Regions from separate parts of the Alishewanella sp. SMS8 genome, predicted to be linked through region 3. Evidence: predicted binding sites of a transcription regulator. Region 3 holds the regulator's gene; each other region holds the start of a gene.
What was found. Region 3 encodes sigma-54, which starts transcription at its own class of promoters, with help from an activator protein. Its sites were predicted from a motif close to GTTGGCACGNNNNTNGNNT; they were not measured.
Positions count from the first base shown of each region.

Region 1 (7,960 bases), 170 kb from region 3:
GTTCGTTTGCTCTGCTACGCTACGAATTACCTCTAATACCTGGTTAATCGAAGACACTTTTTCAGCTAAGACATTAATCACACTGGTACTTTGCCGGACATCGGCATTCATCTTGTCGATAACAGTGCGGGTTTGCAGTACTTTTTTACTGCCATCTTCTGCTAAGGCAGCGGATTGGATAGACGCTTCCGAGGTTTGCATAGCCGTTGCCGCCACTTCATCCACCGCAGAGCTCATTTCGGTTATCGCAGTAGCAGCTTGTTGCACTTCATCATTTTGAAGTTGAATAGCACGAGCGGATTCATCCGTCACCGCATTTAACTCTTCCGCTGCAGAAGCCAGCTGACTGGCTGAACTAGAGATATGACCGATCGCTTCACGCAAATTAGTTTGCATTTGCGAAATGGCTTGCGCTAATTTAGTCAGTTCATCATTACCATCACGACAAACATCCCGCGTTAAATCACTGTTGGCAATAAACTGAGCTGACTCAATAACCTGCGATAAAGGCTGATTAATACTTTTTGAAATCATTAACGCTATCGCAATAGCAGTAATTACGGCTAACGCAATTAATGCGATAACAACCAACTTAGCGCTTTCATAAGCCGCAATCGAAGCGGTTCGAGAATCAGCGACAGACTGCTGATTTATGCTAGTTAACTTTAACAAATTTTGGGTAAGGGTATTTTCTAAGCCATTCATCTGAGGCAACAGATCTAAGGCTTCCCCCGTTTCATCTTGCTTTAGCAAATCAATCACTTGCTGTTGAATGTCTAGATAACTTTCTTCTGCTTTTTTAAAGACATTGAACACTTGTCTCTCTTCTGCAAGCGTAATCACGCTTTCATAAGCTGATACGTTTTTCTTAACCTCTGCCCGGACATTTTCAACTAATTGTAGGGTTTCGCCTTCTTGGCGAATATCCGTTGTTAGCATCAGTCTTAAGGTTAATACCCGCAAGCGAGTTACATTTAGATTTAAGTCTGCCAAATTCATCAACGAAGGTAGAATATTGGTTTCGACTTGACTCGCTCGATCGCGAATATCAGACATCGTGTTCAGGTTATATGCGCCCAAACCCGCTAACATCAAAACGAGCGCTCCAAATGCGCTAAGCAATCGTTTTTGAATACTTAATGACCTGAACATAGGGTGCCTCATTGATCCATTTAGAGATAGTTTATGCCAATAAAACTACCCCCATAAAATAAAGGGTGTGTTTATTCATTTACTCTAGCAGTAAATACGCGGTATAGCAGCTTTTTAATCGGCAATGTTGTTATAAATCCAATACTAACAATCACTGCCCTGTCTATTGGCAATGTTATCGAGTTAGCCAATTTGACCAGTCTGCCGCTTATCAGATCACTATTAAACCTTGACATGTTGAGTCACATTTTGTCGTACAAAACGAACCGTATGAACTAGGATTGAAGTGATAAAAGCAAACTTGCATAAACTTCAGTTTTTATAAAGCCGTATGGTGTGACGACAAGAGACACAATCAGAACAAAAACAAGACTATAGATAAGGATATTGCAGACAATTAACAAACACAAATTAGTGTGGAAAAGGGAGAAAAAGCGCAGAAATAAAATGGTGCCCGGGGCCGGACTTGAACCGGCACGAGGTTTCCCTCGAGGGATTTTAAATCCCTTGTGTCTACCGATTTCACCACCCGGGCAACGAGTACTGATTAGTACCGACAGAACGGCGCGAATATTATGCAAGCTCAGCCATTTTTGCAAGCGATTTCTGAAATTATCTGCTAATCAGCGCGCAACTGATGCTTTATCGAACAAAATCAACTGTATCAGCACAACTCGACAACGATTTCATGCCGGCGTCTGCTTCAGCAACTGCTCAGCATCTTCCCAGGGCTTAATATAAATTTTCTAGAAACACATTGATCAGGATCAAAATCTGAGCGTACAATAGTTTCAGAAATTTCTGAAAGTTCAGTAAGGTCCGAGTTATGCAAATGACACCAATGATTGAATCCTTTGTTTACCACTTCGGTGAGATGGGAAGCCGCTGGGGATTTAACCGCACCGTTGGGCAAATTTATGCCTTGCTAGTAGTGAGTGAAGAGCCGATCTGCGCCAATGATATTGCCGAGTTATTGGGTATTTCTCGTGGCAACGTCAGCATGGGTTTAAAAGAGCTGGGCAGTTGGCAACTAGTACAAGTGCAACATAAAGCCGGTGATCGCAAAGAATACTATTGTTGTCGCGGCAGCATTTGGGACATGGCCAATAAGGTGTTTGAAGAGCGCCGTAAGCGTGAAATGGACCCAACGCTGTCACTGCTGCGCGACATTATGATGGATGAAGCGGCAAATAAAGAAGAGCGCTTTGCACAACAGCGCATTACCGAAATCCATGATTTACTCGAAAACATTACCGACTGGACACAAAGCTTGCAGTCGTTATCGCCTGAAAAGTTAAACACATTAATGAAGCTTGGCTCTGGTGTTGGCAAGGTGTTGGAATTTACCGAAAAGTTTCGCTCGAAAAAAGACGCTTAATAGCCTATTGCTGAGGTGGTTATGTTAGACACGTTAATTCTGTCGCGTATTCAATTTGCGGCCAATATTAGTTTTCATATCCTGTTCCCAACCATTACCATTGCCTTAGGTTGGTTGTTATTTTACTTCAAGTTACGCTTCGACTTTTCAAAGCATCCGGTTTGGATGCGTGCTTATCGCTTTTGGGTAAAAGTGTTTGCGCTAACCTTTGCACTGGGTGTCGTTAGCGGCATCACCATGTCGTTTCAGTTTGGCACTAACTGGCCTGGTTTTATGGAAACCATCGGTAATATTGCTGGACCCTTACTGGCCTATGAAATATTAACAGCGTTTTTTCTTGAAGCTACCATGCTCGGTATTATGTTATTTGGTTTTCATAAAGTGCCGCGCTGGGCGCATACCCTCGCCACTTTTTTAGTCGCCTTAGGCACCACCTTCTCGGCATTTTGGATCTTAGTGCTGAATTCATGGATGCAAACGCCAGCAGGTTTTGAAATGCGCGATGGCGTAGTCCATGCCACCGACTGGTTCGCGATTATTTTTAACCCGTCTTTTCCCTATCGCTTTATGCATATGTTGCTGGCCTCGGCCCTCACCGTTTGTTTCCTGGTGGCCGGTATTTCTGCCTATCGCTTATTACGTGGCGATAACAAAAAAGCCCCGAAACTGACGCTGAAAACCGCTTTATTTACTGCGGCAATTTTAGCGCCCACTCAGGCATTGGTCGGTGATTTCCATGGCTTAAACACCTTAGAACATCAACCGCAAAAGATCGCGGCAATGGAAGGTATTTGGCATACCGAAAAAGGCGCACCTCTGGTGTTATTTGCCATTCCCGATGCCGAAACCCAGCAAAATCGCTTTGCAATTGAGATCCCGAAATTAGCCAGTTTAATTTTAACGCACGATGCGAATGGCGAACTGAAAGGTTTAAATGAATTTGTCGGCGAGCATCCGCCCGTTGCGCCAGTGTTTTATAGCTTCCGCGTTATGGTGGGAATCGGCATGCTGATGCTGCTAGTGGCTTGGTGGAGCAGTATTAAACTAGTGAGGCATAAAACGCTGACACCGCTGCATTTAAAACTCCTTATCGGTATGACGTTCTCGGGCTGGGTCGCCACCCTAGCCGGCTGGTATGTCACCGAAATTGGACGGCAGCCCTACTTAGTGTATGGCTTATTAAAAACACGTGACGCGGTAACTACCGTGCCAAGTGAGCATGTCGCGCTAACCCTAGGCTTATATTTAGTGCTGTATGCCGTGTTGCTGGTGCTCTATATCAAAACGCTGTTCTGGTTAGCCAAGCGTGCGGTAGAAGTAGAAGAGTATGATCTGACGATGCCAGGTTTACCTGAAAACGCGCCAGCCACTGACAAAGCCACAGGAGCTTCAGCATGATGAATTGGTTAACGGCCGAACATTTGGCCCTGGTTTTTGGTGGCCTGACTGCCCTGTCGATTTTACTCTATGCCATTTTAGATGGTTATGATTTAGGGGTCGGCATCACCCTACCGATGGGCAACGAAGCTTGGCGCGATACGGCCATTGCCTCGATTGGCCCGTTTTGGGATGCCAATGAAACTTGGCTCGTATTGGCGGTAGGTTTGTTACTGGTTGCCTTTCCCGCCGCGCACAGCGCTATCTTACATGCGTTATATTTGCCCACGGCCATGTTACTCATCGGCTTAATTTTACGCGGTGTTGCCTTTGACTTTCGGGCTAAGGTAAAAACTCAGCGTAAAGTGTACTGGGATTACACCTTTAAAGCCGGATCGCTGTTAGCAACCTTCAGTCAGGGCTTTATGCTGGGCATTTATGTGATGGGTTTACAGTATCATACGGGCAGTATTATTTTCGCGTGCTTCAGCGGTCTGTGTGTTACGGCCGCCTATGCGATGATTGGTAATGCCTGGCTGATTGGCAAAACCAGCGGTGAGCTGCAACTGCATGCCATTAAGCACTGTAAAATAGCGGGCGTGTTAACGCTCAGCGGGATCTTGGCGGTGAGCCTGATTAACCCTATGGTCAACGCTAACGTGTTACAAGTGTGGACTGAACCGCCATTAGCCTATTTCTTTGCTGCGATCCCGTTGTTGTGCTTTGCCATGTTTGTTATTGGTTATTTGGCCTTGAAACGTTTACCACTGCCAAAAGATGCCGGTGCTTGGTTGCCCTTTGCCATTTGTAACGTGATTTTTATCAGCAGCTTTATCGGTTTAGCCCTAAGTTTCTATCCATTTGTCGTGCCAAACCAAATGACACTTTATCAAGCGGCCAGCTCGCGGGAGTCGCTACTGATTATTTTCTTTGGCGCAGTGGTGGTCATTCCGGTGATTGCGGCCTATACCGCAGTAGCCTATTACGCGTTTAGAGGTAAGGCTGACGGCTTGAAGTATTACTAATAGCAAGGCTATTGAAACTTATTGTAGAAGGTAAACTGACAATACAAACAAAAAAACCAAAAGCCATTTAACCGAGCTTTTGGTTTTTTTACATCAAGCAATAATTATGCTTTACGACGACGAGCCGCGCCCAAACCTAATAAACCCAAACCGATTAAAGCAAGAGTAGTGGGTTCTGGTACTGCAGCAATATTAGCAGTTCTAGGCGGATTATAGCTTAATAATATGCCGTTGTTGTTTTGGTTGTTATTACTTAAAGACGCCAACTCAATTAAAGTGGAGCCGCTATAAACATCATAAGTAAAAGCAGTATTGTTAGTTTTAAATACCTGAAAATCGAAAACTTCACCGGCAGCTAAGGTAAAATTCAGACCATCAAGATAACCACCGGCCACATAAGAAGTGAAAGCCCCCGTAGTCTTGTTTAACGAATCATAGGTACCTGACTCAGGTGAGTGAAAGCTTAATGTGCTGCCGGTGGGTAGGTTAAGCGTACCGTTTATGTTTGTAGCCGTGCTAAAAGTCCAACGAATAAACCAGTTAGTATCAACATTCCAAATATAAAAGCTGTTGGCATTCAAAAGCCCAGTGTTTCTTGCAAGAGCGGTACCTGTAGCATTCCAAGTTGAAGAATCGGCAGTGATTAAACCAGCATGAGCTGACGAGACCGGTAGAAAAGCCGCTGAAAGGGTAAATGCTAGCGAAAGTGCTAATACCTTAAGTTTCATCTGTACTCCAAATATCATTTGATGGGTCATTATTCACGATTAAGAATTCGAGGTTGTTTAGAGATGACAAGAAACAACACTAAAAAACAAAGCAAAATAAATGCCAAAATATTAAGCCATTGATTTTTACGTGCTTATAAAAAGAGGTCTAACCAGACTGTAAAAAAAGCTGTCACTTTAGCAACTCGTTAGACAAAGTAACTACACATAAACCGATCCTAATAAATAGGTCTACTCGTAGCTACTTAGCCTGAGTTATACAAAAAACCTTGTTAACTCAACGCTGTTATGTCGAGTACCGGCTAAATGTTATAGTTTACTGTTTTCAACACTCACGGCTTTTGCATCAGGCTTGTCGCGCAAAATTTTATCTAAGTAACCCATCGCAAAAGCAGATAATACGAAAGTAATGTGGATCAATAAGTACCATTTAATCTTATCGTTATCGATAGATTCGGTATTCATAAACACTTTTAGCAAATGAATGGACGAGATTGCAACAATAGACGCCGCTACCTTGTTTTTCAGTGAGTTAGAATCTAACTTACCCAACCAACCTAACTTGTCATCATGGCCGTGTAAGTCGAGCCGCGAGACAAAGTTTTCATAACCTGAAAACATCACCATCACCAACAAACCACCAACCAAAGCAATATCAATTAAGCTTAGGGTGATCAGGATCAGTTCTACTTCTTTCATGCTAAAAATCATTGGGATAACATGAAATATTTCCTGAAAAAATTTAATGGCTAATGCCATTAAACATAAACTCAAACCCAGATATATCGGTGCCATGATCCAGCGCGTGCCATACATCAGTCTTTCAAAGTAACGTTCCATGCAATTTCCTGTTTATCGGTTTAAGTAAGCTGTCGCGCATGTAAACACGAGCGACGGGCAACGGCGAGCATTTTATTCCCAAGCAATAGAAGAGGGCAACTTCGGCGTTGACAACAAACTGATAAAACGTTGCCAGCGCTCATCTTCAGAGCCGCCTTGCTCGATATAATTCTTCACTAAATCTTTGCCCCAATTGTAGTTGATCACATAGGCGCCATAGGTATCAACAAACCGAATGCCTTGCTTGGCCTCTGCTTCACTTTGCAATAAGTAACGCTGGCGTAAGCTTTGCGCCGTTGCCGCATCAATTTCACCATTGAGGTATAACCGCGCAATTTCATTACCGGCATAGCTTAGTTGAGCCATTAACTTTAAAAATTGCTCATACTCTGCAGCCAACGCAGCATCTAAGCCCGCTAACGGATAGAGCACATCGCGCTCGAACTGCATCTTTTGCTCACCAGGGAACGCCATACTAATACCATAGTTTGCCGTACCTTCCGCGATTAACGACTGCGGACTAAATAAGGGGTAAACGCTAAATTCGACCCACTGTAACTCGTTTTTTAATTTCTGTTCTAACAATGCATTATAAGTGTGATGTCCTGGATACCCTTCATGACACCCCAAGTCGACCGCGCGCGCGATATCAATGGGTCGCTCGATATTAATTTGGATCAGACTATAAGCCGCACCTTGATACCAGTTATAGCCACTCCAGGGTTTGTCTTCGACAAACTCCAACGTAAAACGCTCCTGCTGGGGTAAATCTATGCGACTGAGCGTGCGAGCCTGACACTCAGCTATCGCCCGCTCAAAGACCTGCTGTTGTTTATCTTGCGGGATCACAAAGCCCGCGCGGTATGCAACCACTCGCTCGGTTAAATCCCCCTCGCCCGGCACTAGCGCATCTAGCTCAGCTAAAACAGTATCAAAACTGGCCAAATCACGTTGCGGCGGCAAGGTGTCATACAATTGTTGTGCTTGTTGCTCAAAACTGACCCGCTTGCCCGTTGCCAGCGTTTGCGCATGGCTAACTAAGGCCGTTAATTGCGTAATTAAATAGTGTTGGCGTAATCGTAGCTGCGCATCCGTTGCACTTAACGCCCTGATTTCAGCCTGTAAAGCACTGCCCGCAGTGGCAATCTCTGCCGCTGATTGCGCAGCCGTTTTGGCCTGTTCTGCCCATTCGGCAGGGCCATAATAGGCATCGACATAACTTTTATCATGCTCACCCAGTGCCAAAACTAAACTGACATAACGCTGAGCCAAAGGCGACCACGCATCTGTTGTCACAACGGGTTCTGGCGCTTTTTGACACGCGCCCAGTAATGTGGCCATGGTTAGGGCCGAGAAAATCAGTTTCACTTGCACAAGACGTTCCTTAAAAATCAGCAAGCCTTAATCTAACGTCGTCGCGGCTTAGGTGCAACGTGGTTAAGTAAAGAGCCCATCGAAAA
Region 1 covers NZ_JAPJEA010000001.1:1,345,094-1,353,053, forward strand. Annotated here, with positions in the region: gene ORJ01_RS06215 (methyl-accepting chemotaxis protein) at 1-1,152, opposite strand, end outside; tRNA gene ORJ01_RS06220 (tRNA-Leu) at 1,601-1,687, opposite strand; gene ORJ01_RS06225 (GbsR/MarR family transcriptional regulator) at 1,979-2,530, shown strand; gene ORJ01_RS06230 (cytochrome ubiquinol oxidase subunit I) at 2,552-3,928, shown strand; gene ORJ01_RS06235 (cytochrome d ubiquinol oxidase subunit II) at 3,928-4,932, shown strand; gene ORJ01_RS06240 (PEP-CTERM sorting domain-containing protein) at 5,037-5,690, opposite strand; gene ORJ01_RS06245 (TIGR00645 family protein) at 5,970-6,500, opposite strand; gene ORJ01_RS06250 (hypothetical protein) at 6,573-7,874, opposite strand.
Region 1: the regulator sigma-54 is predicted to act here: its motif matches at 5,750-5,768, upstream of ORJ01_RS06240 (PEP-CTERM sorting domain-containing protein).

Region 2 (7,960 bases), on a different contig from region 3:
GACATCTAGCGGCTGTTTAATTGGCCGCCGATGTAGCGGATTTATCGGTTTACCTTTACCTGTAGCATAGTGTGTTGCTGTAATTGGCCCTTTGCCATCCAGCGGTTGGCCTACACCATCAATTACCCGCCCCAGCAATGCCATGCTGAGCGGCACACCTTTGTGCTGCAACAGCGGCGTGACCCGAGCGCCCGGCACCACGCCGTCAATATCATCTTGCGGCATTAAAAACACGCGCTCTTGGGCAAAACCCACCACTTCCGCCATAATTTGGCCGCGAGCACTGTCGACTAAACAGGCTTGGCCAATAGCCGCGCTGCAGCCCACGGCTTCCAGCGTTAAGCCAACTACACGCACTAAGCGGCCAGAAACCATCGGCCGGCTCTGATGTATATACTGATGTTGCTGCTTAACACGGTTAAGCAAGCTGACAGGTTCAGTCATAAAACCCCTGTGTTGTGCTGCATAAGCAGCATTGTCAGATAAAAAGCGGTTTACTCTGGAGAGGACTGATGCAGGAAGTGTTCCAAGCTGCTTTGTAGACGTTGCGTCAAACTTCTGTCGACACTGGATTTTTCGGCTTCTACCAAGCAACCGCCTTGTTCTACCAATGGCTCAGCACGTAATTGCCATTGGCGTTGCTGTAAATCATCTGCAGAATAATGTTCGCGGATAATGGCTAAATCATCTGGATGCAGTTTAATCAGCAGTTGACCCGCTTGCATCGGTAAGGCCGCAGTGGCTTCTTGCAAGGCTTGCAGAATCACCTGAGGATTGGTTTTGACTTCAACGCCGATCACTACTTTGGCCATTGCTAAAGCTAACTCGGTTAATGCCTGCTCAACTTGCTGATTTAAATCGGCCAGCGGTTGCTGTAATTGTTCGATTAACGCCGTTAGTTGCGCCAATTTTTCATCGATATCGGGCTGCGCCGCCGCTAGGCCTTGTTTTTTGCCTTCAGCCAAACCTTGCGTTAAGCCATCTTGTTGCCCTTGTTCACGGCCTTCGTTGTACCCTTTACTAAAGCCTTCGTCTTTACCCTCGGCAAAGCCTTCATCATAAGCCGATTGGCGCAGTTGCTCCATGTCGGCCGCAGTGAGCGGTTTAAAGCTTTCTTCTTCCTCGGCTGGGTCAGAGGTAGTTGTTGGGCTTGGGCGTCTTAAATTCAGTGCATTAGTATGCCCTGGCAGCATTTCGGTATCTGCCGTCATATCGGGGGTATCCCAAGTTTGCAGCAGATCGGAAACCTCTTCGTCAGGCGAAAAAGGTTTTTTATATCGAAACGCATCTTTACTCATCTAGCCCTCGCGCTTAAACGAATTCTTCGCCACCGCCGCCGCCTAACATAATTTCACCGGCATCAGACAAGCGTCGTGCCACCGATAAAATCTCTTTTTGCGCGGTTTCAACTTCACTTACCCGAACTGGGCCCATCGCTTCTAGATCGTCTTGTAATAATTCAGCGGCACGTTTCGACATGTTCTTCAAGATTTTCTCTTTCAGATTCTCATCGGTGCCTTTTAAGGCTCTCATTAATACATCTTGTTGTACTTCACGCAGAATGGCTTGGATACCACGATCATCAACGTCAATCAGGTTTTCAAACACAAACATCAGATCTTGAATTTGTTGCGCCATTTCTTCGTCATGCTCACGGATAGAATCCATCAGCTGACCTTCTAAGTTGGTATCTAGGTAGTTCAAGATATCGGCCGCTGCTTTTAAGCCGCCCATTTTCGCGGTTTGTGCACCTGCTTGACCGGCAAATTGTTTCTCCATAATCTCATTCAACTCTTGCAACGCAGCGGGTTGAACTTCTTCAAGATTTGCAATGCGCATGGTTAAGTCTAATCGCACTTTTTCTGAAAACTGCGATAAGATTTCGGCCGATTGCTCCGGCTCTAAATAAGATAAAACGATAGTTTGAATTTGCGGGTGCTCGTTGCGAATAATATTGGCAACCTGCTTTGAATCCATCCATTTTAACGAGTCGAGGCCGCGGGCCCCTCCACCAAGAACAATTTGGTCAATCAGGTTTGCTGCTTTCTCTTCACCTAACGCCGCCGTTAATGCTCGCTTGATAAACTCTTCGCTTTGGAAACCAATGGTGCTGAAATTCTGAATCTGTTCGATAAAACGCCGATGTACCGCTGAAATCTTAGCTTGGTTCAAATCAGTAGTTTGCGCCATCGCCATACCAACCCTCTGAACCTGCTTCGGCTCTAAATGCTTAAGAATTTGCGCGGCGTCTTCTTCTGACAAACTCAGTAATAAGATAGCGGCCTTTTCTACACCATCTAACTTATTGACATCAAAGATTTTAACTTCTTTTTTCTCATTCATCTTCAGATAACCAATTCTTAACTACCAATGAGGACAGCTCTGGTTCGTTTGCCACTAAGGCACGCACCGCTCTTAATAAATCTTCGTCACCATGTAAATCGGGTAACATCAGGGTGCCATCTGGGGCAAATCCGACTGACTTCTCATCAAATTGTGCCACAGCTATATCGTCATCATTACCCAGATCTAAACCATTTGTCATAGCTTGTTCATCATAAGTATCAACGGTTTCAGTTGGGTTCATGAGTTTCTTCAGCATTGGCAGTACAATAAAGAGTAGCAGCACAATGATAACCAAACCACCCATCACCAACTTAACGACTTGCAAGAACCAATCTTGTTCATAAATCGGCACATCAGTTAATGCTTCGACTTGTTCACGAACGAAAGGTACCGAAATCACTTCAATAGTATCACCGCGCTGAACATCAAAGCCAACGCCACCTTGTAATAAACGGCGAATATTCTCTAATTCTGCTTGCGCCATCGGAGTGGCGGGGCCAAGGGTGCCGTCGTCTTGAGGGACGCCTTGTTTATAATCGACCGCAACCGACACACTTAAGCGACGTATAACACCACTTTGCTGAGTGGTATGGCTAATTGTAGTATCAAGCTCAAAGTTACGGGTAGACTCACGACTATTGCGCCCCGGGATCACCGCTTGTGAACTGCCCCCAGTAGCTTGTTCAGGAATTGCCGAAGGCATAGGCGGTTGATTGGACAATGCGCCAGGAATACCGCCACTGCCGCCGCCAACGCTGTTTTCTTCTATCACCATTTCGCTACGAATTGCTGGTAAATCTGGGTTATAGCGTTTTTGGGTTTGCTCAACAGCGGTAAAGTCCATCATTAAATCAACTTGCGCAGTATAATTTCCCATGCCCAGTACCGGTAATAAGATGGAATCAACTTTCTGACGATACTCATCTTCACGACTACGTTGCATTTCTAATTCACGACGATTGCGGGCTGAACTGCCACTTTGAGAACCGCTATTTAGTAAACGGCCATTTTGATCGGTAACGGTGACACGACTTGGCTCTAAACTTTGTACGGCTGAGGCAACTAAATCGACAATCGCATCAACTTCACTATCGCGGATCACTCGGCCGCCACGTGCAGTGACTAAGACCGTGGCGGAGGGTAAGGATTGTTGTCGAGCAAACACGTTTTCTTTAGGAATAGCCAGTAGTACCCGAGCTCTGGCAATACTTTGAAGCTCTTCAATAGTTCTCGCTAGCTGTTGCTCACGGCTGTGTTTTAGCCGTTCCATTTCTAAACGTTGACTCACCCCAAAACCGCTGTCTTGTAATAAAAACTCGGTACCCAATGACGGTTCTTGGTTTAAACCTGCACGAGACAAACCTAAGCGCACATCTTGTAAAGAATCTTCAGGCACTAAAATAACGTTACCTTCTAATTTGTATTTCACTTTTTGCGCGTCTAAATGATCGAGCGTTTGGATAAGCTCCTGCGTGTTGTAAGTGCCTAGTGGCCGCATTTCAGGGGTTTTAGCCCACAGGATAATCAAGATGGCAATACCCAAACAAATGGTTAACGCCACGATCAACGTCACCTGTCTTAGCAAATCACCACTTCCACCCAGGGAACTTAAAAAGCCCGCCTTGTTTTGCGCTTGATTGTCATTACTAAAATCGGTGTTGGTTAACGCCAGTTCTGTCGATTGATTATCTGCCACCATACTTCTCCTGCTTGCGCTGTCTGTCTAATTAGACCGGCATCGACATAATTTCTTTATAGGCTTCGACCACTTTATTACGAACTTGCACGGTCGCTTCGAAAGCCAAAGAGGATTTTTGTGATGCAATCATGGCTTGCGCCAATGACACCTTTGGATCGCCCAATTCAACGGCATTTCGCATTGCACCAGCTTGTTGCTGTAATTCATTAACACTGCCTAGCGCGTTTTTAAACAAGGTAGAAAAATCTGACTGGCTGCTGTTTGTCGGCTGCACCGCCATGCTTGGATCGGCTTCGAAGGGCAAAGCACGTGCTTGGGTTGCCATGCTTTGCATTTGGGCATATAACGCCTGACCTTTAATTTCCATAATGCTGCCTGTCAAAATTTTGTTATTTACGAGGATATAACAGACTAAGCAGAAGTTGTGCCAACTCGCCAAACACAGGGAAAACAGGGGTTATAACAAGATAGCCTTACGCAGCATCGGCATTCGTTGCCAAGCAGCGTAAGGCTTTGTAGTGAAATGACGTATGAGGCTAGCTTAAGCCGGAATATCAATACCTGACTCGCGCATCCGCGCTAATTTGTAACGCAAAGTGCGATCACTGATACCGAGTTTTTCTGCTACGTCTTTGCGTTTAAAAGCACAAGCCTGTAGCGTGGCGAGAATAAGCTTATGCTCTTGCTCATGAATTTCAGTTTTAAAATCAGTGCTATCTGCCATGGTCGCACTAAGACCTTGCACGCGTGGCACGGCACTTTGCCCAAGTGAACCCGGCACTTCTAATAAAATATCAGCCGCCGCAATCTCAATACCGCCTTGTAAAATTAAAGCACGCTGGATCACATTATCGAGCTCGCGCACATTCCCTGGCCAGCTGTGCTGGGTTAAACGCTGCTTAGCCGCTTTACTCAACTGGCAGGTTGGCCGTTGTTGTTTATGGCAATGCCGGCGCAATAAATGCTCCGCCAATGGCACAATATCTTCCGGGCGCTGGGCTAATGCAGGCCAACTTAACGGAAAGACATTTAAACGATAATACAAATCTTCACGAAACAGGCCATCGGCTACCGCTTGAGCAAGCTCTCGATTACTGGTGGCTAAAATGCGCACATCCAACTTAATAGTCTTACGACTGCCCAACCGCTCTACTTCGCGCTCTTGTAGCACTCGTAAGAGTTTAACCTGCAAATTCATCGGCATTTCAGTAATTTCATCCAGCAGGATGGTACCGCCTTGTGCTTGTTCAAATTTACCCGGACACGCCGCCACCGCGCCGGTAAACGCACCCTTTTCGTAACCAAATAGGGTAGATTCCAACATATTATCAGGGATCGCTGCGCAATTAATGGCGATAAAAGGCTCAGCTGCACGGGCTGATTGTTGATGAATATACCGTGCCAGCACTTCTTTTCCCGAGCCACTGGGGCCTAAGATCATCACACTGGCTTCAGAATGCGCCACCCGCTCGGCCAATTGTAACAAGGCTTTGCTCTGCTCGGCCGCGGCAATCGGCGTAAAGCTGTCTGTTGGCTCAGCGACCACATAACGCGCTACCGTACTGACCAGCACCTCAGGTGAAAACGGTTTCGATAAATAATCAATCGCCCCTAAACGAATAGCCTCAACCGCATCTTGCACAGTGGCATAGGCCGTCATCATCAGTACGGGTAATTGCGGATATTGTTCGCGTAAGGTTTTTAACAAGGTTAAACCGGATACCGAGCCCATTTGCACGTCACTGATCACCAGCTGCACACTTTGTTTTTTTAATAGCAGCAAGGCTTCTTCGGCACTGGCGGCACTGAGCACCTGATAGTTGGCCAAACTCAGTGTATCGATTAAGGCTTCGCGTAAACCGGCATCATCTTCCACAATTAATATTTTCAGATCTGACATGGCATTACTCCTTAGTCTTAGCAGCTGAGGCACTATGATGAATAGGTAAGCTGATCTCAAAACAGGCGCCACTTAACGCTCCCTCTGGCCTTGCTGCTAAATCAACATAATGAATACTACCCTGATGGCTATGCACCACCGCTTGCACCACCGCTAAACCTAAACCACTGCCACCGGCTTTATTGCTATAAAACGGCTCAAACATCTGCGCTTGCACGGCTGGGGGAATACCCGGGCCATTATCACTAAATTGCCAGGTTAACTGCCCCGCCTTGCCAATTTGCTGCGCTAAGCACAATTGCGCGTTATCGCCTGCAGCTTGTAAACTGTTCTGCAGTAAGTTTAATAAGGCTTCAACCAGGCTGTTTTTATTACCTAATAAACTGGCTTGCGGTGTCGTCAGGCTAATTTTAAACACGGCATGATGATGGTTAAGTAATGCTTCACTGCGCAGTACGAGTTCATCGCATAATTGCTGCAATGTCATACTCGCAACAGCTTGTGCCGTACCTGAGCGCGCAAATAACAGCATATCGTTCACCTGCTGCTCTAAATCGTGCAAGCGCGCCAGTAACTTATCTTGGAATTGTTCACGCGATTGATTAGGCAATTTTGGGCTACGTAAATTCTCTGCATACAGCATGGCAGAAGATAAAGGGGTGCGAATTTGATGCGCGAGCGTCGCCATCATTTTACCCAGTGTGGATAAACGCTGCAGATGACTTAAGCGATTTTGCAGCTCACGCGTTTCGGTGAGATCAGTCAACACAATAAGCTGCCCAGAGTCTGGCGTTAAAGCACTGATTTGCAGTTTTACGCGCCGGCCATCCGTTAATGACACTTCTAGGCCATCATCACTGCGAGGTCGAAAGCAGCGGTTAATCACATTAAGCCATGATTCACCGAGCAAAGGCTCGCCAAGCATCTCTACCGCGACATGATTCACTTCAATCACGCGTCCCCAACCATCAAGCAACACTACGCCAGAGGGTAAGCATTGCAGAATGTGTTTTAACCGCTGCTCTTGCGAGCGCGCACTGCTTTTTACGGGCGCGATCAAAGGATGCACAGTCGCACTTGATACTTCATTCAAGTGGCTGGTTGCGGTTAATACTGACATAGAGTGGCTCCTGCTGCTAAGGGCCAACGGCGAAGCAGTTGGCGGATCTTAACAGGAGCAATGCAGAGAATGTGCCATGATTAAATCATTGAGTTTAAACAGCTTTATGCGTCAACAATCTGACAGCAGGCTCAAAGTGCTGCAGAGTTACTCTTCTTTACCTAGATTATATTTACGCATTTTTTCAACCAAGGTGGTGCGGCGCAAACCTAAAATATCGGCTGCCCGTGCCACTACAAAATCGTGGCGCTCTAGTGCTTGGGAAATAAAACGAATTTCTAATTCAGCGAGAAACTCTTTTAAATCTAAGCCTTCTTCCGGCAAGGTATCTTGAGTGATAACAGAGGTAAATGTAGCGATTGTCTCAAAACCGGCGGCCTCCTCACTGTCGCTGCTGTCATCGCTTTGAAATAACGCATTTAACAGATCACGCTCTTGTAACGCTTCTGGATACACCGGCTGATAAGATTCAACATCTAGGTGCTGATATTTTTTCGGTAGCTCAGCCACATCGACGATCTGATCCGGATACATAATCACCATACGTTCGAGCAAATTAGCCAACTCGCGCACATTACCTGGCCAACTGTGTAACTTTAAACTGTCGAGTGCGCGTTCAGTAAACTTCACTTTTGCTTGATGTGCGGCATATTGGCGGTTAAGTAATTCAGTAATTAAAATCGGTAAATCGTCTGCACGATCGCACAGCGCAGGCGTATCGATAGGAAACACATTTAAACGGTAATATAAATCTTCCCGAAAACCGCCGTCTGTAATCATCACTTCTAAATCGCGATGGGTTGCCGCAATAATTCGCACATCGGCTTTCAGGGTTTGGCTGCCGCCTACGCGCTCAAAAATTCGCTCTTGCAACACCCGCAGCAATTTCACTTGC
Region 2 covers NZ_JAPJEA010000003.1:125,574-133,533, reverse strand. Annotated here, with positions in the region: gene fliI (flagellar protein export ATPase FliI) at 1-444, opposite strand, end outside; gene fliH (flagellar assembly protein FliH) at 495-1,298, opposite strand; gene fliG (flagellar motor switch protein FliG) at 1,312-2,343, opposite strand; gene fliF (flagellar basal-body MS-ring/collar protein FliF) at 2,336-4,045, opposite strand; gene fliE (flagellar hook-basal body complex protein FliE) at 4,074-4,412, opposite strand; gene ORJ01_RS11025 (sigma-54 dependent transcriptional regulator) at 4,587-5,945, opposite strand; gene ORJ01_RS11020 (PAS domain-containing sensor histidine kinase) at 5,950-7,065, opposite strand; gene ORJ01_RS11015 (sigma-54-dependent Fis family transcriptional regulator) at 7,213-7,960, opposite strand, start outside.
Region 2: the regulator sigma-54 is predicted to act here: its motif matches at 4,459-4,477, upstream of fliE (flagellar hook-basal body complex protein FliE).

Region 3 (7,960 bases):
TCAGTCGCTTTCATTAAGCCAATTTCTGCGGTAAGCGCGCTACCGGCACGCCCCGCGAATAACAGCGCGGTGACTACCGGGCCTAACTCGCGCAGCAAACTTAGCGAGACTAACGGGCCTAACATGCCCTCTGCGCCAAACTTTACTAAAACGTTATAACCTTGCAGTGACAGCACCATGCCGATAAACAAGCCGGACACGAGGATAATCATCAACGACAACACGCCAATGACATACAATTGTTTGATAAACAACGGGAAGCCTTTACGGAAATCGGGCTTACCCACTATGGCACCAAATAACATGATACCTGCACGACCAAAACCACTGATGGTACTGAGCGTTTGATGGCCTATTTTTTGTAATCTATTTGCGATCACTTGCCGAGCTCCATTAATTCATCTTCATAAGCTGCAGCTTTATAATGAAAGGGCACTGCCCCGTCTGCATCGCCATTTAAAAATTGCTGCACTAATGGCGATGGATCGGCACGTAATTGCTCTGGCGTACCTTGGCCAATCACAGTTTTATCTGCCACAACATAAACGTAATCGGCGATACTCATGACTTCTTTTACATCATGCGACACCACGATAGACGTTAAACCCAAGGCGTTATTAAGTTCGCGGATCAATCGCACAATAACCCCCATTGAAATAGGGTCTTGCCCCGCAAAAGGCTCATCGTACATGATTAACTCAGGATCTAAAGCGATTGCCCGAGCTAATGCAGCACGTCTTGCCATACCACCGGATAATTCAGCTGGCATCAAATCCCGTGCACCGCGTAAACCTACGGCCTCCAGCTTCATTAATACAATTAATCGAATTAACGACTCTGATAAACGGGTGTGTTCACGAAGTGGAAAGGCCACGTTGTCAAAGACCGATAGTTCGGTAAATAGGGCACCGCTTTGAAACAGCATGCTCATCTTTTTACGGGCTTGATATAAAGCTGAACGTGACAATTTAGGGATATTTACGCCATCAAACATAATATTGCCACTGTCTGGGATCAATTGACCACCAATCAGTTTTAACAGCGTTGTTTTACCAATGCCGCTAGGCCCCATAATGGCGGTAACTTTTCCCCTGACAAACTGCATAGACATATCGCGGTAGATCACTCGTTCTCCGCGTGAAAAGCTCAGGTTTTGGATATCGACCAACACATCAGACAACATTATTTCTCCAGTTCTCTTTGCAACCAGTCAGCTCTCGTTAAACGGGCAATCTTGCTAAGGGCGCGCATGTTATATACATTCATAACAGTTTACAATATGAGCAAAGTGGCAAAGTGTGCTTATTGTAAACGCTATGAGAGAGTAAGTCGTGGCAATAATTCGAAACGAACAGCAGGTATTTTCGAATAATGCTTGGCGTAGGTGTTTTTACCGAGGTTTTTTTGCATTTAGCAGCAAGAAACGGGAAAATACCCTTTTTAACTGTTAAGCAGACAACGGACACCATGATATCACCTTTGTTATTAGCCATTATCTTCGTTATCGTCGGACTCGTATTGCTGATTTGGAGTGCTGACCGTTTCGTATTCGGCGCATCATCTGTTGCCCGCAATAGCGGTGTTTCGCCAATGATCATCGGATTAACGATTGTTGCGATGGGTTCATCCGCGCCAGAAATGTTGGTCTCGGCAACAGCCGCAGCACAAGGGCGACTCGACACCTCGGTTGGTAACGCTTTAGGTTCCAATATCACAAATATCTTAATGGTCATTGGGGTGATTGCCCTATTCAAACCGATTACGGTTGCCTCATTAACCTTGAAGCGCGAATTTCCGTTAATGCTGTTTTTCACCTTTGTTGGATATTATTTTTTATCAGACCATAACTTAACGCGGGCTGAAGGTATTATCTTGCTTATCGCTTTTTTCAGCTTTATCAGTTTGTTGGTGTACTGGGGTAAGCATGCCAGCCCAACCGATCCGCTTATCAGCGAAATTGAATCAGAAATTCCACCCCCAACCTCTACTCTAAAGGCGGTGTTTTGGGTTATCGCCGGCTTAGTGTTGTTATTAGCCAGCTCGCAGTTATTGGTTCAGGGTGCAGTCACCATTGCCCGTTATGCTGGAATGAGTGATTTAATCATCGGCTTAACAATTATTGCTATCGGCACCAGTTTGCCCGAACTCGCCGCAAGCGTCATAGGCGTAATAAAAGGCGAAGATGATCTGGCGCTGGGCAATATTATCGGCTCAAACATTTTTAACATTTTAGCCGTGTTAGGCTTAGGCGCAGTGATTGGGCCTTCAACACTCGATATTAATGCTGGTACGCGGGATAGTTACGTGATGATCGCGGCGGCCTTTGCACTGTTATTAATGTCAATACGTATCGGCAAGCAACAACGTATCAATCGATTAGAAGGTGGCTTGCTTTTAAGCGGCTTTATTGGCTACCAATATTTGTTATTTACTCATTTGGCGTAAACTTGGTTATGACCACAAAGACTTTCCGTGAACAGGCTTTAGCGGTATTACGCATCGAAGCCGAAGCCGTTCGACAACTCGAACAATATCTTAATGATGATTTTGAGCGCGCTTGTCAGCTGGTACTCGATAATAAAGGTAAAGTTATCGTCAGCGGTATTGGTAAATCTGGCCACATTGCCAACAAAATAGCGGCAACCCTCGCCTCTACTGGCTCTCCGGCTTTTTTTGTGCATCCAGGCGAAGCGAGCCATGGTGATTTGGGTATGTTGTCAAAAGACGATATCGTTATCGCCATCTCCAATTCTGGTGAAACAGCAGAATTACTGACCATAGTGCCAATTATCAAACGCATGGGTATTCCACTGATCGCCATGACCGGGAAAGCGGATTCTACGTTAGCGCGCTTGGCCGATATTCACTTATGTGTAGCTGTACCTCAAGAAGCTTGCCCACTTGGCCTAGCGCCCACCGCCAGCACCACGGCGACACTGGCGATGGGTGATGCCTTGGCTGTCGCGGTGTTAGATATTAGAGGCTTTTCAGCCGATGATTTTGCGTTATCGCATCCCGGTGGCAGCCTTGGTCGCAAGTTATTGTTGCGCTTAGAAGATTTAATGCATAAAGAGAATTTAGTGCCTATCGTACCGCAAGAGGCCAGCATTAAAGATGCCTTATTAGAGATTTCACGCAAAGGGCTCGGCATGACCACCGTGGTCGATGCACAAGGTCGCTTAGCTGGGCTTTTTACAGACGGTGATTTACGACGTATTCTTGATCAACGTATTGATATACACAGCACCTCTATTGCCAAGGTGATGACGGTCAATTGCATTACGGTTAAAGCAGAAATGCTCGCCGCCGAAGCGTTAAATATTATGCAGCAACGAAAAATTAATGGCCTGATCATTGTTAACGAGCAGCGCGAGCCAATCGGCGCCATGAATATGCACGACTTACTGCGAGCAGGAGTAATGTAACATGGACTTATATCGCCAGTTGTACCAAGCTATCAGTGATACTAACGCCAGCCGCGCGGCTGATATTAAATTACTTATCTGTGATGTCGATGGCGTATTTTCGGATGGGCGCATTTACTTAGGTAATCAAGGTGAAGAGCTAAAAGCCTTTCATACCCGGGATGGCTATGGCATTAAAGCACTGCGCCAAGCTGGCATAGAAGTAGCCGTGATAACAGGGCGACAATCGGCCATTGTGGAGCAGCGTATGAAATCGCTAACTGTGCCCTATATTTATCAAGGGCAAGAAAATAAAACAGCTGCATTTCAAGCGCTGCTCGCTGAACTGCAATTAGATGCCAGCCAAGTCGCTTATATCGGTGATGATTTGGCCGATTGGCAAGTCATGCAACATTGTGGCTTAGCCGTCGCGGTAAAAGATGCACATCCTTATTTGCAAAAGCACGCCCATTTAGCAACGTCATTACCTGGCGGCTTTGGTGCAGTGCGCGAATTATGCGATCTGTTACTGATTGCGCAACAGCGATTTTTACAATTTGATGGCAGCAGCTCATGAGAAAGTTTTTTGTGCTCATCGTCATGTTACTCGTGATAGTCGCGGGCTACCTGTGGTTGAATCCCAGCGTTGAGCAAGTGGATCTGCAAGTGGATCGAGAATTTCAACCGGATTACATTGCTGAAAATGTTACCTTGCGCATCTACGACAATGAGGGCTATATTGCCGATCACGTGCAGGCGCTGAAATTAGAGCATTTTGAACAGCTCGGCTTTACGCAGTTTGATCAACCGCGCTATACCCTGTTTAATAAAGCACATCAGCCTGCTTGGGAAATCAGTAGCTTACAAGGTGTCTGGTTTCCTGAAGATAAGATTATTTTGGAAAACCAAGTGGTTTTGCAAAACAAACAAACCCTAGGTTTAGTAGAACGCGTTGAAACGGCCTCATTACAACTGATGTTGCCTGAAAAAAGTATTCATACGCATGAAATCGTTCAGATCACCGGCGCCGGTTTTTTCATTAAAGGGCAAGGTATGCATGTCGATTTAACAAAAGAAACCATACAATTGCAAAAGCATTTAGAGACGGTATATTTCAATGAAAATTAATAGCTTAATGATTGTTTTGGCCTTTTTTTCTGCCGTTAGTTTGGCCGCCGAACCGGATCATAAACAGCCCATCTCGGTCGATGCAGATAAAACCTTAGCCTCATTAATTGACAGCATTGCCAGTTATGCCGATAACGTTGTCGTACGTCAGGGGTCCATGTTGATCAAAGCAGACAAACTTGAAGTCGACGCCAGTGCTGGTAAAGGTAAAGAGGTGTTTATTACAACAGGCTCACCGGCGACCTATTCACAAACTCTGCAAGGTGATCGTCCTGTAACCGCTCAAGCGAATGAGATCCGATTTGACCGTGCCAGCCGAATTTTAACGTTATCGGGTAATGCCGAAGTGATGCAAAGCGGTAGCTTAGTGCGCGGTGCCGTGATCCGTTACAACATTGAATTACAACAATTAAGTGCTGAAGGTGAGCAAAATCGTCGCGTTACCACGATTTTCACCCCAGAAAACAAGGACAATCCATGAAGTTAGTGGTCTCGCACCTCGCCAAAAGCTATAAAAGCCGGCAGGTAGTGAAAGATGTCAGCTTAGAGGTCAATGCAGGGCAAATCGTCGGTTTATTGGGCCCTAACGGTGCAGGTAAAACGACAACCTTTTACATGATTGTTGGCTTAGTTCCCTCGGATAAAGGCACCATTACCCTCAACGAGCAAGATATTACTTTTGCTCCGATCCACCAACGTGCCCGCGCCGGCATTGGTTATTTACCGCAAGAAAGCTCGATTTTTCGTAAATTGACTGTGCATGAAAACTTATTGGCCATTTTGCAAACCCGCAAAGATTTAAGCACGCAACGCCGCGCTGAAATTGCCGATGATTTATTAGAAGAATTTCATATCGGCCATATCCGCAACAGTTTAGGGATGGCGTTATCTGGTGGCGAGCGTCGTCGGGTTGAGATCGCGCGAGCATTAGCCGCTGATCCCGCTTTTATTTTATTAGACGAACCGTTCGCTGGCGTTGACCCGATTTCAGTACTTGATATCAAAAAAATCATTCAACACCTCGCCCAACGTGGCATTGGTGTTCTCATTACTGACCATAATGTGCGTGAAACGTTAGATGTTTGTGAAATCGCTTATATTGTCAGTCATGGCGAACTGATTGCAGCCGGTTCTCCGCAAGATGTTCTAGCAAATCAGCAGGTACGTGATGTATACCTAGGTGAGCAATTCAGGCTATAGTAAAGAAGATAGAACGCAACTGCGCATTCAGGAGAGAATTACAGGTACATGAAGCCCTCTTTGCAACTCCGCCTAGGACAACAGCTTACCATGACGCCACAACTGCAACAGGCGATACGCCTATTACAGTTGTCTACCATTGAGCTACAGCAAGAAATACAGGAAGCGTTAGACGCGAACCCGTTACTCGAAGGCGATGATGATTTCGAACGTCAGCCAGATGAGGTTGATCACAGTCTTGGCAATATCAATCGCGATACCCTTGACGATCCACGCAACAAAAACTCAGAGCAAAAAGACGCTGCCGATCGCGATACCAGCGATGATCTGAATCAACAAAACATCCAAGAAGATTTACCGCTAGATAATAACTGGGATGACTTAGTCAGTGCCGCCCCTGTTAGCAGTGGCAACATGCCTGATGACGATATGGTGTATCAGGGTGAAACCAGCGATACCCTGCAAGATTATTTACGTTGGCAAATGCAACTGACGCCCTTTTCTGAAATCGACCGGGCTATTGCTGAGATCATTATTGAAGCCATCGATGACAATGGTTTTTTAAGTATCAGCTGCGAAGAAATACTCGACTCACTGCAATCTAACGAGGTCGAGGCCGACGAAGTTGAAGCCGTGATTAAACGCATTCAATTATTTGATCCGGTCGGGGTTGGCGCGCGCTCGGTGCAAGAGTGTTTACTGGTGCAGTTACGGCAGTTTGAGCCAACTACCCCCTATTTAAATGATGCAAAACTCATTATTAGCAACTATACCGAATTTTTAGCAAATAGAGACTTTCGTTCTTTGATGCGCGTGACTAAACTCAAAGAAGAAGAGTTAAAGGAAGTCATGCAGTTGATCCACAGTTTAAATCCACGGCCGGGTGCTGATGTGATTAAACAAGAACAGCAGTATGTGATTCCTGATGTCACGGTGACAAAAGTAAAAGGTCGTTGGCAAGTCGAATTAAACGCTGACGCTATGCCCAAAATACGGATCAATCAGCAATATGCGGCGATGAGCAAAACCGCTAAAAATTCCGCTGATACGCAATTTATTCGTTCGCACTTGCAAGAAGCTAAATGGTTTTTAAAGAGCTTAGAAAGCCGAAACGATACTTTACTCAAAGTAGCCAATTGCATTGTGCAGCAACAACAAGCCTTTTTTGAGCATGGTGAAGAAGCCATGAAACCGATGGTATTGAATGATGTTGCAGAAATGGTCGGTATGCATGAGTCGACGATCTCACGCGTCACCACTCATAAATATATGCATACACCACGTGGAATTTTTGAACTTAAGTTCTTTTTCTCCAGTCATGTTAGTACAGAGAGTGGTGGTGAATGTTCTTCCACTGCCATTCGTGCTTTTATTAAAAAATTGGTGGCGGCAGAAAATCCGGCAAAACCGCTAAGTGACAGTAAAATGGCGGAGATTTTGTTAGAACAAGGGATAAACGTGGCTAGGCGAACTATCGCTAAATACCGCGAATCGTTGTTTATTCCGCCGTCAAATCAACGAAAGACCCTGCTGTAAGTGTCTTAACTAAAAGGAAGAGTCTATGCAAATCAATTTAACAGGCCGTCACGTCGAAATTACCGAAGCCTTAAAAGATTATGTCGAGAATAAATTTGCTAAGCTAGAGCGTCATTTCGAGAACATTAATAATGTACATGTCATCTTAAACGTGGAAAAATTACAACAGATTGCCGAAGCTAAAATCCATCTCACCGGTGGCGAAGTGTTTGCGGTGTCTGAGAACGAAAACATGTATGCTGCGATTGACCAGTTAATAGACAAACTCGATCGGCAGGTCATTAAACACAAAGAAAAACTGTCACGACACTAAGACATTATTATGAATTTAAACGCAATGTTAGCGGAGAACTGCACGAAAAGTGCAGTTCTATTTAACAGTAAAAAACGTATCCTCGAATATATCGCCGAACTGGCTCACCAGCAGCTTCCCGAACTATCTGAATACACGATTCTTGAAGCCTTAATGACCCGTGAAAAACTCGGTTCAACCGGCATCGGTGGCGGTATCGCCATTCCTCACGGCAAACTTGACTGCGTAACTCAACCGATTTTGGTGTTTGTGGTCAGTAAAGACCCTATCGCGTTTGATGCGATAGATAACCAAGCCGTCGATATTTTTTGCGCTATTTTAATACCCACTGAGCAATGCCAAACGCACCTAAGTACGTTATCCGGTATTGCCAAATTGT
Region 3 covers NZ_JAPJEA010000001.1:1,178,274-1,186,233, forward strand. Annotated here, with positions in the region: gene mlaE (lipid asymmetry maintenance ABC transporter permease subunit MlaE) at 1-380, opposite strand, end outside; gene mlaF (phospholipid ABC transporter ATP-binding protein MlaF) at 377-1,183, opposite strand; gene ORJ01_RS05430 (calcium/sodium antiporter) at 1,468-2,445, shown strand; gene ORJ01_RS05435 (KpsF/GutQ family sugar-phosphate isomerase) at 2,454-3,425, shown strand; gene kdsC (3-deoxy-manno-octulosonate-8-phosphatase KdsC) at 3,427-3,981, shown strand; gene lptC (LPS export ABC transporter periplasmic protein LptC) at 3,978-4,532, shown strand; gene lptA (lipopolysaccharide transport periplasmic protein LptA) at 4,522-5,013, shown strand; gene lptB (LPS export ABC transporter ATP-binding protein) at 5,010-5,732, shown strand; gene ORJ01_RS05460 (RNA polymerase factor sigma-54) at 5,781-7,268, shown strand; gene hpf (ribosome hibernation promoting factor) at 7,294-7,581, shown strand; gene ptsN (PTS IIA-like nitrogen regulatory protein PtsN) at 7,588-7,960, shown strand, end outside.